DNA from 2 places in the Paenibacillus sp. 1-18 genome. Region 1 is predicted to be linked to the other one. Evidence: riboswitches for the same ligand, from Rfam matches in the RefSeq annotation. Region 1 holds a riboswitch; the other holds the start of a gene.
The links. A riboswitch is a leader RNA that binds a small molecule or an ion and turns the genes downstream of it on or off. The one in region 1 is predicted to bind ZMP and ZTP.
Positions count from the first base shown of each region.

Region 2: linked by a shared signal. The riboswitch ahead of L693_RS0124190 (bifunctional 5,10-methylenetetrahydrofolate dehydrogenase/5,10-methenyltetrahydrofolate cyclohydrolase) and the one ahead of L693_RS0112650 (TIGR01440 family protein) in region 1 are both predicted to bind ZMP and ZTP.

Region 1 is NZ_ASSB01000204.1:47-7,479, reverse strand. It holds gene upp (uracil phosphoribosyltransferase) at 1-526, opposite strand, end outside; partial or broken gene L693_RS0112670 (ABC transporter substrate-binding protein) at 886-2,150, opposite strand; partial or broken gene L693_RS28060 (carbohydrate ABC transporter permease) at 2,189-2,619, opposite strand; gene L693_RS0112660 (carbohydrate ABC transporter permease) at 2,619-3,500, opposite strand; gene glyA (serine hydroxymethyltransferase) at 3,670-4,920, opposite strand; gene L693_RS0112650 (TIGR01440 family protein) at 4,992-5,579, opposite strand; ZMP/ZTP riboswitch at 5,788-5,869, opposite strand; gene L693_RS0112645 (low molecular weight protein arginine phosphatase) at 5,948-6,532, opposite strand; gene L693_RS0112640 (manganese efflux pump MntP) at 6,638-7,198, opposite strand; partial or broken gene L693_RS29975 (Sua5 family C-terminal domain-containing protein) at 7,375-7,433, opposite strand, start outside.
Region 2 is NZ_ASSB01000359.1:25,225-32,657, forward strand. It holds partial or broken gene L693_RS0124170 (carbohydrate ABC transporter permease) at 1-529, shown strand, start outside; gene L693_RS0124175 (carbohydrate ABC transporter permease) at 542-1,369, shown strand; gene L693_RS0124180 (stalk domain-containing protein) at 1,496-3,007, opposite strand; gene L693_RS0124185 (cyclodeaminase/cyclohydrolase family protein) at 3,220-3,855, opposite strand; gene L693_RS0124190 (bifunctional 5,10-methylenetetrahydrofolate dehydrogenase/5,10-methenyltetrahydrofolate cyclohydrolase) at 3,852-4,718, opposite strand; ZMP/ZTP riboswitch at 4,835-4,920, opposite strand; gene L693_RS0124195 (fatty acid desaturase) at 5,140-6,195, shown strand; gene L693_RS0124200 (sensor histidine kinase) at 6,263-7,396, shown strand; gene L693_RS0124205 (response regulator transcription factor) at 7,393-7,433, shown strand, end outside.

The DNA.
Region 1 (7,433 bases):
CAGGATGTGCCTCTTGCACAGCTTTGACACCCTCAGGAGCAGCAATCAGATTCATCATTTTAATTTGGGTACAGCCTCTTTTTTTCAACACATCTATGGCTGCAATCGCCGAACCGCCTGTTGCAAGCATCGGATCAATGACGATCAATTCACGCTCTGTCACATCTGTAGGCAACTTTGTGTAGTATTCCACAGGCTGCAATGTTTCAGGGTCGCGGAACAATCCCACATGGCCTACCTTTGCTGCCGGCAGCAGCTTTACAACGCCATCCAGCATACCCAAGCCTGCACGCAAAATCGGAATAAGGCCCAGCATACGTCCGGAAATCACTTTACCTTCTGTCTCAGCAACCGGTGTTTGCACCGTAATGCTTTCCAACGGGATGTCCCTCGTAATTTCATAAGCCATCAAAGTTGCTACTTCATCCACGAGCTCGCGGAAATCCTTGGTGTTGGTCCGCACATCGCGGATAAATGTAAGTTTGTGCTGGATCAAAGGGTGATCACAAACCACCAGTTTTGCCATGATATATTCCCTCCGGTATTATCGTCACGTTCTTCCGCACCAGAATATCGAACATCCTGAATGGAAAGGATCTATGTAACCTATTTGTACAAACCAAATAAGCACAGATGCAGTGCGTGCCTGTAAATCCTGTTTATTATAACATTCCCTTGGTTGATTTAACACCTGCCACCACAACCTTTGGCCAAGAGAAAGATATGTAGAGTAAAATATCTCCCCTGCCACATTATGAGTGACTTTTGTCATGGAAAACCACATCAAAAAAGGCTCTAACGGCCCTTGACCGTCAAAGCCTGTCGAACTCAAAATTCCCCTCTGTGCTATAAGTTGGGGTTCGGGCTCCTGATGAAGCGACGTTTTTATCTATACTTCAAATTGTCCCACGCTCCCTGAAATTGCTGCAGCATTTCGTCTTTTGTAATAACCCCCGCAATATAGGCCTGCATACTACTGCTCAAATCCTGATTCAGTCCTTTCGGGAAGCGCTGGAAGTTCCAGCTCCATATCTTGCCTTCCCTCACATGCCGGGATATTTCCGCACCAAGATCACCTGTCGTTTCATCACTGGATGTAATGCTTTTGAAGGCGGGGACGAATTTGAACTCCTTGGTAATATAGTGCTTGCCTATCTCCGAAGTAACCAGCCAATTGAGAAAATCTTTTGCCTCCTGCTTCACAGGCGAATTTTTATTGACCACCCAGTTGGATGCCACCCCCACTGCAAGCCTGCCTCCTTTAGCAGGATCATTATCTATAGGCGCAGGCAGAATCCCCAGATTCAAGTCAGGATTAATACCGTCTATTTGTGGCTGAGTCCAGTTCCCCTGATGCATCATGGCGGCCTTGCCTGTCGCAAATAACGTGACTTGTGTATTATAGTCTGTCGTAAGGGGATTGCTGTTACCATATTTTAAAGTCAGGTCAAGCAGCTTCACCCACTGATCAAACACAGGGTTGCCAGGGATACGGGCTGTTCCCTTGTTTAAATGCTCGACGTAGGTCTCCGGGTTCGGCTGTCTGGCAAACGGAATATTGACAAAATGGTTCCCCAGCACCCACCATTCCGCATATCCGTTAGCAAACGGTGTAATCCCTGCTGCTTTCAGGCGCTTCGCTGCTTCCTCCAGCTCACTTATCGTTTGAGGCAGCTTGGTTATGCCCGCCCGCTTGAACAAATCCTTGTTGTAAACAAATCCGAAGCCTTCCAGGTTCATGGGCTGTCCGTAAATCTTACCGTTAACGGTCATCGGCTTGCGGGCAAAATCATCCAGGTCCTTTACCCATGGCTGATCTGACAAGTCCTCCAAATACTCAAACCACGTATCACGGTCCTGATAGCCCTCATTGGTGAAAATGTCCGGCTGATCACCTGAGGCGAATTTAGCCTTCAACGAAGCACTGTAATCCGTACCGCCTCCGACAGATTGGATATCCAGCTTGATGCCCGGATGCGTTTTTTCATAATCCGCCTTGAGTTTGTTTAGCGGCTCTGAATCTCTACTTTGAACTGATAGATGTGTATCGTTTTCGTCTCGTTTGGCCCGGCCTGCGTATTTCCACAACCCGAAAGCGTACATGCGAGCAGTACGATCAGGGAGAGGACAAGCAGCACTGTTTTTTTCATCGGTTATCCCTCCATCAGCCCTTGACCGCACCGGCTGCAATGCATCCTGGTATGCTATTGTTCATCTCAGCACGTTGGATACCTCCATAAGCGGCAGCATGATGGACTGAAAAGGCACGACCATTGCAGCCACAAGCAGACCAAACAGCAATCGGTTAAAACGCGTGTCATGGCGAACCATCTGGTAAGCAGCCATCGAGCTGATCAGCAGCAGGAGAGCATTGCTGACGATGGTGACGAGCAATGAATTCCCCAGCGCTGTCGGAAAGTTTATTTTATTCCAGGCGTTGGCGTAGTTCTCAAACCGAAAGGTTGTCGGCCACGAAGCGGAATGAGCCAAAATATCGCCAAAGGATTTAACGGAATTGACGAGCAAAAAATAAAACGGAATCAGAAAGATCAATCCGAGCACAATGAGCACAATTTCAGCAGCCCACGTACCCAAGCGGTAGCTTGGCGTTTTCCCCATTACATTTCAACCTCCTTCTTCTTCGTGAGACGCACCTGAATGATCGTAATGATTGCTACGATGATAAAGAAAATCATAGCTTTGGCGGTCCCCAATCCAAGACGATTATTTGTAAACGCTTCATTATATATGTCCAACGCTACAGACTCTGTCGACTTGAAGGGTCCACCCTTTGTCAGGGCTAAATTCAGCTCAAACACTTTAAAGGACCAGGATATCGCCAAAAAGAGGCAAACGGTTACGGCTGGCATAATAAGCGGCACTACTACCTGGCGTAAAATCTGTCTTCGGCTTGCACCGTCGATTTGAGCTGATTCAATCAGGGCATGGGAGACATTATTTAACGAGGATATGTAGATAACCATGAGATAGCCTGCGTACTGCCAAACAAACACGATGACAGTTCCCCAAAAAGCAGTTGGCCCATCACCAAGCCATGGTAGCTTGAAAAGGGACAGCCCGGTTGCCTCCCCCACCGCAGAAAAACCGCGCACAAAGATAAATTGCCAGATGAAGCCAAGCAGTAAGCCACCAATCATATTAGGCATAAAAAATACAGTCCGTAACGCATTGCGGGTACGCAACGGCTTTGTAAGTACATAAGCCAGGGAAAAGCCGATCAGATTCGTCAGGATCACGCCACATACGGTAAAACGGACCGTGAACCAAAATGCATTTCGAAAATCCGGATCATCTCTAAAAATATGGACGTAATTCCCCAATCCGAGCCATTGGACATTTTCCGACACTCCGTCCCAATTGGTCATGGAATAATATAGTCCCAGCAGGAACGGAATGACCATAATCAAGACGAAAAACAACGCCATAGGGCCTATAAATACGAGCTGCTGCAATAACTGCGCGGATTTTCTTTGACTCAAGTGTCATCACTCCTCTGTGTAGATCGTGCAGGAAAATACAAATAAATCCTTAATCGCTTATTAACCAAAAATGTAAGTTTCGAGTCGCCAGAAAACAAAAAAGGCTGTTCCCCCTCCGGCTTACGGAAGGAAAACAGCCTTATTCAACATGGATAGGTGGTTGATTTAATTAGTATTGAGTACCTGGATAGATTGGGAATTTTTCAGTCAGCTCGCCAACCGCTTGGCTCGCTTTGGACAATACCGTATCATCCTTCGGATTTTTGAGTGTTTCGGCAATGATCTTACCGATTTTAACCATAGCCTCTTCATCCATACCACGGGATGTCGCAGCAGGGGTACCAATACGAATTCCGCTGGTAATGAACGGACTTGTCGGGTCGAACGGAATCGCGTTTTTGTTCACCGTGATGCCTACGGAATCCAATACATGCTCGGCTTCTTTGCCTGTAATATTCAGGTTACGCGTATCCAGCAGCATCAGGTGATTATCTGTACCGCCCGATACGATGTTAATCCCCTCCGCCAGCAGCGTCTCTGCCAGTACGTGTGCATTGCGAACTACGTTTTGTGCATAGGTTTTGAAGGAAGGCTGGAGTGCTTCACCCAAGGCAACGGCTTTGGACGCGATCACATGCATTAATGGACCGCCCTGAATGCCTGGGAAAATCGCCTTGTCAATCGCTTGCGCCCACGCTTTGCGAGTCAGAATCATTCCTCCGCGCGGACCACGCAGCGTTTTGTGCGTGGTTGTGGTCACAAATTGGGCATGCGGAACCGGGTTAGGATGAATACCCGCTGCTACCAGACCGGCGATGTGTGCCATATCTACCATGAACAGCGCACCCACATCGCTGGCGATGGAAGCAAAGGCTTCAAAATCAATCGTACGCGGATATGCGCTCGCTCCGGCTACAATCAGGCGAGGGCGATGCTTGAAGGCTGCCTTGCGCACTTCATCATAATCAATGCGGAAGTTGTCTTCGCGTACACCATAAGCAACAAAGTTATACAACAAGCCGGAAGCGTTAACGGGGCTTCCGTGTGTCAGATGGCCGCCATGCGCCAAATTCATACCCAGTACGGTATCACCAGGTTTGAGTGCTGCCAAATAGACCGCCATGTTGGCTTGTGCTCCAGAGTGAGGCTGCACGTTGGCATGCTCAGCACCGAACAATTCTTTGGCGCGATCACGCGCAATGTCCTCGACGATATCTACGTGCTCACAGCCACCGTAGTAACGTTTGCCCGGATAACCTTCAGCATATTTATTCGTCAGTACAGAGCCCATCGCTTCCATAACCGCTTCGCTAACGATGTTCTCGGATGCGATCAGCTCGATATTGTGGCGTTGTCGCTTCAGTTCAAGTCCCATTGCTTCCAGCACTGCCGGGTCACTATTACGCAGATGTTCCATCATGATTGATTACTCCCTCTCCATAGTCAATTGTTGGGTATACAAAGTATAAAACAAACAGTCCACGCCAAATGCTAATCACAGTTTCCGCCGTCTTCTTGTTCAAGGGTGTACACCGCCCGTTGTCCTCCTATCAGTGGAGGACGCGTGAACGCCGCAGTCACACGTGCTTCGCCAATCCAGCGAAGGCTTGGACGAAACGGAACGGCTATGGGACGCAGATGCATGCCAATCAGCGTTTCGCCAATGTCTATCCCGGCATGCGCCTGCACGTTCATCGCCAAACACGCATCGTCCAGTGACCGGTAGGCAACCGCAGCCATAGAGCCGCCTGCCGTGCGTACAGGAACAGCGGCAACTTCTATTAATCCCAGCCGTTCCAGCACAGCCCGTTCAACGACCAGCGCACGGTTCAAATGCTCGCAGCATTGAAACGCCACGTCAAAGCCATATTCCCGGCGTACGGAATCTACTCCAGCCAGCAGCTGCTGCGCCACATCGAGCGCTCCCGCCGTGCCGATCCGGCTTCCGGCCACTTCACTCGTACTTACACCAATCACCAGCAGGCGCCCAGCCTTCAAACCGACTGCTTCAGCGAGCTCCCGCACGACAGAAGCGGCCTGTGCTTCAAGTGAAATCTCACGATCCAATTGTCCTACCATTGGAACCTCCCCTGGTTGACCAGTCCCTCAGAGACTAGGCATGGTCTCATGCCGTAAGTTCAACACACTTTCTCCTGATATCACAATCTGACTATATTATAGCCGATGATTTGGATTTCGAGCAGAAAAATTGAAGAGCAAGAAGACAGCAAAAAATCTGGAATAGCTCATATACGAAAAAAGAGCAGTCCACACCTACGTGGAATTGCTCTTTTGCCCAGGCGACCGGCCGTATATCCGGTGCTCCATCGTGGTTAATCCCACTTTTGTCGCCAGTTACACCGGATTCTCATTTTTCCACCTTATCTTAACGGATTAATCGTCGAAAATCAACAGAATCCGTACAAATCAGATGAGTGACACCGACTTTATTCGGAAGAAGTCTTTAGCTTGTCCAGCAACTTATGCAGTGCTGTGCGGATTTCCGCAGCCGTGACATCGTAATCTTCCCGCGAACCCCCAAATGGATCGGAAATATCAAAGCCCGGAATCCGTTGGTTCAGCTCAATCATCCGCTCACGCTCCTGCGCCGACAGTTCTTGTCCGAGTGAAGCCATCAGCTGCTGTGAAGCGTACAAGCCGTCTAACTCCTGTACATCATTCAGCACTTCATCCCGATCCTCCACGTATTCCTTGAGCGTAAATACTTTGCCCGCCGTATGGGGAAAGCGCTGAATGACGTGCTGCTTATGCCCTTGCGTCAAGGTCAAAATCAGATGTGCCCACTCTGCAAGTCCGCCGCTCAAAGGGGTCGAGGTCAACTGATCCGAGATATCGTGGTCCCGTAGAACCGCCTCTGCATGTCGAGATATCGGTGTACCTTCCATCGCCGCCACTCCCGCAGAGCGCACCTCCAGCTCCAGCCCGTGTTCAGCGGCCAGCTTGCGCAGCATCCCTTCAGCCATTGGACTGCGACAAGTGTTCCCTGTGCATACGAATAAGATATGCTTCAACGTTTTCACCCCCCGTATGTTAAAAATATGTAAACAGAGGATCATTATCTATAATCCTAAGCCTTACTATAATCCTGTATTTATTTTACACTGTCCACGCTAAAATCAAAACATAAACATAAAGCCAAATGCCAGCAAAATAGCACCGCCTACGGCTTCTCCGTAATCCCCCAGATTACGGCTGACCTTGCGGCCCACCAGCAATCCCAGCATTGCCATTGCACCTCCGCAAAAGCCAAATGCCAGAACACTCAGCACCAGATCACTCTGGAACATCCCCAGCGACACCCCTACAGAAAACGAGTCAATGCTCACCCCAAGTGCAAACAGCAAGAGACCCAGAGGTGAACGATGATCCAATACTTGTACACCGTCCCCCTTGAAGGAGCTATATACCATATGCCCGCCTAAAAGGATGAGTAACCCACCTGCAAAATAGGTCGTTACATGGCCCAGTAAAGAACTCATATAATGCCCTGTGAACATCCCCAGCAATGGCATCAGAATGTGAAAAAAGCCAATTACCGTGCTGATGCGCAGCACATCCCGCAGGCGTATCCCCTTCATGCCGATCCCTACGCCCAGCGATAACGCATCCATTCCCAGCGCTACTGCCATGATCAGAATCGTTACAACCTGCCCGACATGGGCAGAGGCTGACAGCATACTCCATCCCTCCATTATCCGTCCGTTCTTGTTAACGTTATGCGGACAAGGGGGAAAACAGTACAAGCATACAACGGAAGCGCCTGTACGAGGACGAGGAGAGAGGAGGATTTTATTAAGAGCGGTCAGACAAGACGGGAACCCTTTCTGTTCTCCAACAAGGTACGTGAGTCTTGCTAAAGACGAACGACTCGATGACCTGCGGCTTTCAACAGGCGGTTCATAACGGCATCTC
Region 2 (7,433 bases), on a different contig from region 1:
GCTTACCCTTATTTTTATGTGGATGTTCAATCAAAACGGGCTAATTAATGAGCTGTTGAGTGCAGTCGGTTTGCCAATATATAACTGGCTGGGTGATCCGAGAGTGGCCCTGCATTCTATTATGGGAATGAATATTTGGTCGACGGCTCCCTTTTTTATGGTTATTTACTTGGCCGCGCTGCAGGATATTCCAAACTCCTTATATGAGGCTGCCGAGCTGGATGGGGCGAACGCCTTCCAGAAATTTTGGAGCGTTACGATGCCCAGCTTGAGACCTGTGACCTCTTTTGTCGTCATTATGGGATTAATCGGAACATTTCAACTGTTCGACCAATCCTATATTTTCTCGGCGGGATCAGGAGGTCCGAACAACTCGACGCTTACGGTCGTATTGCTGGTGTATCAATATGCCTTTAAAAACCTGGGCACGATGGGGTACGCCGCTGCGCTGGCGATGACATTGGCGGTGATTATTTTAATCGCAACGCTAATCCAGCGCAGGTTTTCCAAGGAAGAGTCTTTGAACTAGGGAGGGAGCATCATGGACCGTCGAATAGGCATCGGGGAAATTCTATTGTATTTGATTCTTATCGGTTACGCGGCTGTTACGATAGTTCCATTTTTATGGGCGTTGTCATCGTCATTCAAGCCGCTGGAAGAAATCGTGAACGGAAAAATCAGCTTTATTCCCAAGGTATTTACCTTCGACAACTACAATATGATATTTACTCAGCAACCTTTATTTGGTCGATGGCTGTTGAACAGCCTGGGGATTGGAATTGTCACTACGGCGCTCAATCTGCTGTTTAATTCTATGGCAGGCTATGCACTTGCCCGGTTGGATTTTCCGGGGAAAAAGCTGCTGTTCGTCATTATCCTGGGTGTACTGATGATCCCGGCCCAGGTTACGATGATTCCGAATTTCCTGATTTTGAAAGGCTTTGGCTGGCTGGATACGTATCAGGGGATGATCATTCCCTCTATGCTCAGCGCGACATATATTTTTATGATGCGCCAGTTTTTTATCAGCTTTCCGAAAGAACTGGAAGAGGCAGCTGAGATTGATGGCTTAGGACGGTTTGGTGCTTTTTTTCGCATCGTTCTTCCGTTGGCCCGTCCGGCACTGGCAGCACAGATTATTTTTGTGTTCATGGCGTCGTGGAATGATTTTATGAAACCGTTGATTGTGATGTCCAGCCCGGAAATGTTTACGTTGCCGCTTGGATTAAATACGTTCAAGGGGCAATATATCAGCTATTGGAATTACATTATGGCGGCTTCCATGATATGTACGCTACCGATCCTCGTTATTTATGCATTCTTTAATCGTTACTTTATCAAGGGAATCACGTTTACGGGCGGTAAATAACGAAAAGAGGGATATCGTACCCATACAGGGCAGATATCCCTTTTTTGATGATCCAAGAGGCTATCGAGATCTACGTAAAAGAACGAGTAGGATCAATAAAGGGGGCGGTCCTACAGGTTAATGTTCTTATTTTGTCGTGGTGACGGTCGTGATGGTTATAGTACCTTCCTTTTGTATCCAATCTACCTTGGCCCCTAACGTCTCGCTGATTAATCGCAGAGGAAGATAGGCAATACCGTTCACCGTGAAAGGAGGGATGGTAAGCTCGACAGGTCTACCGTTCACTGTTGTTTGGCTGGTTTTGAGATTCAATTGTAGAGAGACAGGATTAGCTCCAGTCTTGGACTGAATAATGTTCGCTACTTTATTGTTGGAGTCAAAGGTGACTTCGGCCCCCAGCTTGTCAAAAACAGAACGGAGAGGAATAAACGCCTGCCCGTTTCTAGTAATCACACCGTTACTCAGGGGAACAGGTATACCGTTAAGACGGACGAGAATCGGCTTTTGTACAGGAACTGGCGTACTATAAAGAAACTCATAATCCCCTATACCAAGCTGTGCATGCTTGTTGACCCCCCAGCCCCACAGGGTGCCGTCCGTTTTTTGCATGATTACATGTCTTGGGCCTGCTTTGATGCTTTGAATATGTTGAGCCAGTAATGTAAAGTGGGCATTCGGCAATAATTTTTCTCCGTCCAAGGACGCTGCATAAACATTTCCCTCTGTGGTCAGTGCAAGAATGGAACGCTCAACGATGAAGGCGTCTTTAACATTCTTTACACCCGTCAACAGTACAGGAGTATTTTCGTTATGATAGGTTGTAGCATCCGAGGAGCCTGTGACTGTAGCACCCCAGAACCACAGCCGGCCTTGCCGATCCATCGCAAGATAGGTACGACCATTGGATTTAATCGCCTGGATTCCTGTTAGGGATTGAATCTGCGCAGCAGATATAGTATCGGATAAGGTGGCATTTGTATCAAATTCCTTGGGCCATGTCCATACGGTACCGTCTTTTTTTAAGGCTATATTTTTCGCGATTGCCGTAATATCCTTTAAGGAGGAAACAGGTTTAAAACCCTGCAAGCCTTTTGTGTTTTTCCACACACTGCCGTCCTTTTTCAAGAAGATCCAGCCTTCCTCATATTCCGGTCTTTCTTCATAATAGCTGTCTATATCTGCAACCCCGTCGACGCCGGATAGAGGTTGAAAAGGACCCAAGATGTCGTCATTGTTGAGTCGATCAGCGAAATATATGCTGCCTTCGGTGCTCAGGGCAAGCACATGATTTAAACCACTTACAGCTGCGAGGTTCTGTAGTCCTTCCAGAGGAATGAATTTCACGGATTCAGAAATGTTGTCTCTGGGTACATACCAAGCGGAATGATCTTGTAAGGTAAATACCAGGTCGCCTTCGTTGATGATATTAGAAAATGTTTTTACAACGTCCGGCTTATCTTCTACGCGAGTAGGAACAGATTGATTATAGCCCCACAACCATAAGCTTCCATCGGATTGAATCAGACTCCCGGAATCATAAGAACGAATACGGGAAGTAGACTCCTTTTCGGCCGCCCATGCATTAGAGCTGAATAATAATAACGCGATCATACTGAGTAATAGAGTCCGTCTTTTCATTCGCCTTTCCTCATTTCTTCATAAATGATATAAGATAAAAATAATTTCTTGGGAAATATACCCGTATCAATAGACGTTGAATATTTAGAAAGGTTTTCCACAAATTGATAAATTCCAATAAAATAGCCTCCAAACCCACGATTATAAACGGGTTTGGAGGCTATTTTTTGAGCATGGGAGCAGGGATAACTTGGGACGGTTCTTCCAATGGATTAGCCCGTTATTCGGCTGCGCACGATCATTAGGGTTTGTTCTTTGATTTGTGCAATTTCACGCATGAGTGCAGCTGTTTTGGCTTCATAGGATTGTTTGACATCCAAGTCCTTTAGTGAGGCAAGGTTAATGTCAACGGTAAGCAGGGCGGATTGAGCAGCAGCTTCAAACAGGATTGCACCTATGCCAAGATCAGAAATGACATTTTTATTGGACGCCTCCACAATACGGTAGGCATGAGACAATCCATCCCGGCTTACTTCCAGCAAGCGCATGGGTACCTCAATGGCAGCGATCACTGCGGTCTGTAGAGAATGGGTACGATAACGCTTCTCTTCGTCTGTTTCTTTGGGTAGCTTTAGCGCCGTCATGTACTGTTCAAAGGAGCGGATGTCTGCAGCCATCAGTTCCTCACAGCGTGAAGTCAGGTTTTCCATGCTACGAATCACTTCAGTGATTGGCTCGTGGATGTGTGCGAATTTTTCTCCTTGTGAAAGGTTGGCGGTCATGGAGGTCATAGCGGCCCCCAGTGCCGCAGCCAATGCGGATATACTTCCTCCGCCGGGTGTAGGAGCTGCGCTTCCAGCCTCTTTCAGAAAATGTCCGATGGAATCCTTCCACGACAGTTCACTCATGAATAAACCACCTCTCGGGAGTATTGTTGCAGATCAATCGCTTTGAGCAGATTTTTATACAAGATTGCCGTCGTTAATGTACCGACACCGCCGGGCACGGGAGAAATCGCATGCACCTTTTCCCCAACGTCTAAAGCGGCATCCCCCACTATTTTCCCCTCCAGCGTCTCATTAATTCCCGCATCTACCAAAATAAGACCGGGATGCACCATATCCTGAGTAATGACATCAGGGCATCCGACTGCGACGAAGGCAATGTCTGCATGACTCAAATGCTCTGCAATATCGCGTGTGCCCGCATGACAGGCCGTGACGGTAGCATTTTCTCTTTGCAGCATGTGAAAAAGGGGGAGTCCCACAGTCTGGCCGATGCCGACAAGCGTGACATTTTTGCCTGCCAAGGTGTGACCGTAATGCTTGAGCAGTTCAATACAGGCTTGAGGTGTAGCAGGATACAGTCCAGCCTCGCCTGTGACAGTAGCCAGCTTATTGCCCGGGGTAATTCCATCAATATCCTTGTACGGGGCGATGGACTGTTTAATGACGGATGCGGATAGATGCCGGGGAAGGGGCAATTCCAGCATAATGCCGTGTACATGAGAAGCTTCATTCAGGCTGTCGATCAGGTGAAGGAGCTCGGCTTCTCTAACATGGCGGTCAAAGGTATGAAGATGAAAGGAGATGCCCAGCTTCTCCGCTATTTTTTGCTTGGTTCGGGCGTAGTAGGCAGAGGCGGGATCACCTTCTACCAATAGGGTTGCCAGATGGGGACGATGTCCTTGCTGTTTTAACTGTTCCACCTGGGAACGAATCGTCGCATACACTTGCTCGGCTGCTTCTTTGGATTTCATAATAATAGCCATAGCTCAAGCCTCCTCTGAATTTATCGCGCTAATGATGGAATCAACAGGGTGTCAGGGTCTTGTAAACGCAAAAAAGTATTTGCACAAGGTCGTCAAGACAGACGAATCCTCTGCAAATACTTCTCCCAGGCGAACGGCACGCTTTTGTTTGTATGCTCCCTCGTGGTTTATTCCACTGACTTCGCCAGTCACATACAGCGTTATTTACTTTATATATTAACAAATATTCTCCCGGAAATAAACCCGTGAACCATTGGCAAATAGCTGTACTGATTTAATGATATGACAAATGTCATACTCTCGAACTGACGTTTATGACTACAGCGGTGAGAGGCTGTTCCTTATACTGAGGTTAGATCTACATGCACGTCTGACGAGATCAAGGTACAGGCGTCATTTTAAAGGAGGATCAACATTAAGTATGGCACAACTTCCATTAGCACAATTGAAAAAAAATATGGCTCCTTACGAAAAAATAAACACCAAATCCAGCGTTCTGCAGCTTATTAACACTTTGGGCCCGCTGATCTTGCTATGGTATGCGGCTTATCTCAGTCTGTCGGTATCCTATTGGCTGACGCTTCCGATTGCCGTTATTGCCTCGGGGTTTGTGGTAAGGACATTCATTATTTTTCATGATTGTGGTCATCAGTCCTTCTTCAAAAGTCGCAAGCTGAATGACATTGTAGGAACGATTACAGGTATCATTACGCTCTGTCCGTATCATCAATGGAAAAATAGTCATGCCGTCCACCATGCAACCAGCAGTAATCTCGACAAAAGAGGTACAGGTGATATGTGGGTACTTACGGTAGAAGAGTACGCACAGGCTTCTATATGGACACGGCTGGCTTATCGCATATACCGGAATCCTTGGGTTATGTTCGGATTAGGTCCGATCTATACTTTTTTGCTTACCTATCGGTTTAACGTCAAAACAGCGAAGCGCAAGGAAAAAATAAACACTTATGTTACAAATATATCTATCGTTGCCTTATATGCATTGTTGTGTTGGGCTATCGGCTGGCAGTCGTTTCTTCTGATACAGGTGCCTATCTTTTTTGTTTCAGGCATGCTGGGAATCTGGCTGTTTTATGTGCAGCATCAGTTTGAGGATTCATATTTTGAGCATGATGAAGAGTGGAGCTATATCAATGCAGCTGTAGAGGGCAGCTCTTACTACAAGCTTCCTAAAGTATTGCAATGGATTACGGGGAATATCGGTTTTCATCATGTCCATCACTTGAGTCCAAAAGTGCCGAATTATAATCTGGAGAAGGCACATGAAGCGACACCATTGCTGCAAAAAGCAACCACCATCACTATGAGCAGCAGTCTGCAATCTTTGAAGTTCCGGCTTTGGGATGAAAGCACAAAAACCTTTTTGACCTTTAAACAAGTGAAGCCGCTGCTGGGCAAACGTGTTACCGTTACCAAACCCATTCCTGCACCTGTTGTGAGCACAGAAAGAAAATGAATTGTACGCATTTCGATATGATAAGATAAGGGATAAAAGCAAGGTGAAGGAGAGAAGGGTGAGCAGGATGCAAAAATGGTATCAGATTTTCCAAAAAAATACGGGACTTAGCCCTTATGTGTGGGTTGTCTTTTATATCCTGCCCTTTTATTACTTCAGCTCCTCCTCGACAAGTCATATTATCCTGGGCACGGCGATTATTTTAGTGTTTTTTGCTTGTTATGTACTGGCTTTTGTCTCGAAAGGCTGGCTCATATACTTCTGGACCAGTGTACAGATTGTTATATCAATTACCATGACGCTGCTGTTCAGCTATATGTATTTTTCCATATTTATTGCTTATCTGATCGGTAATATTAAAAGTAAAGCCGCATTCACAACACTGTATATTCTCCTGATGGTTATTACCATTGGACTGATCAATTATGGTTTTGTTTCTGAAAATCCTGTTTTTATTAAACAGATTCCTTTTATTTTGCTCAATCTGATTGGTGTGATTCTCCTTCCGATCACGAATTTTAATCGTAACAAAAGTGATCGGCTTCAGGTACAATTAGAGGATGCCAATAAGAAAATATCGGAACTGATTAAGCTGGAGGAGCGCCAGAGAATTGCACGTGATCTGCACGATACCTTGGGTCAGAAGCTGTCACTCATCGGGCTGAAAAGCGATTTGGCGGGCAAACTGATGGATCAGCACCCGGAGCGGGCTCGTGTTGAAATTAACGATGTTCGGCTTACGGCGAGAAGCGCGTTAAAAGAAGTACGGGAAATGGTGACTCAAATGCGCGGCATGCGATTAGAGGATGAGTTACTGCGCATTCGGCAGATTTTAAAGGCTGCCCATATTGAATTGACCCTGGAGGGCGACCCGAAGCTGAAGCATACGTCGTTAATGAACGAAAATGTGCTTAGTATGTGCATGAAGGAGGCGGTAACCAATGTGGTTAAGCACAGTGGAGCTACCGCTTGTTCTATCACCATTGAGCCGTCTCGGAAGGAATTGACCCTTCGGATTCAGGATAACGGGACAGGCGTTATAGGGGAAAATGCAGTTTTTCGAGGTCATGGCCTGCGAGGAATAAAGGAAAGACTCGAATTTGTGAACGGATGTATGGAGCTGCATTCAGATCAGGGAACAACTCTGGTCATTAAAGTGCCGAATATCACTGAAAGGCCGAACGAGGAGGTGGGGCCATGATACGAATTGTCATTGCAGAAGACCAGCGTATGCTGCT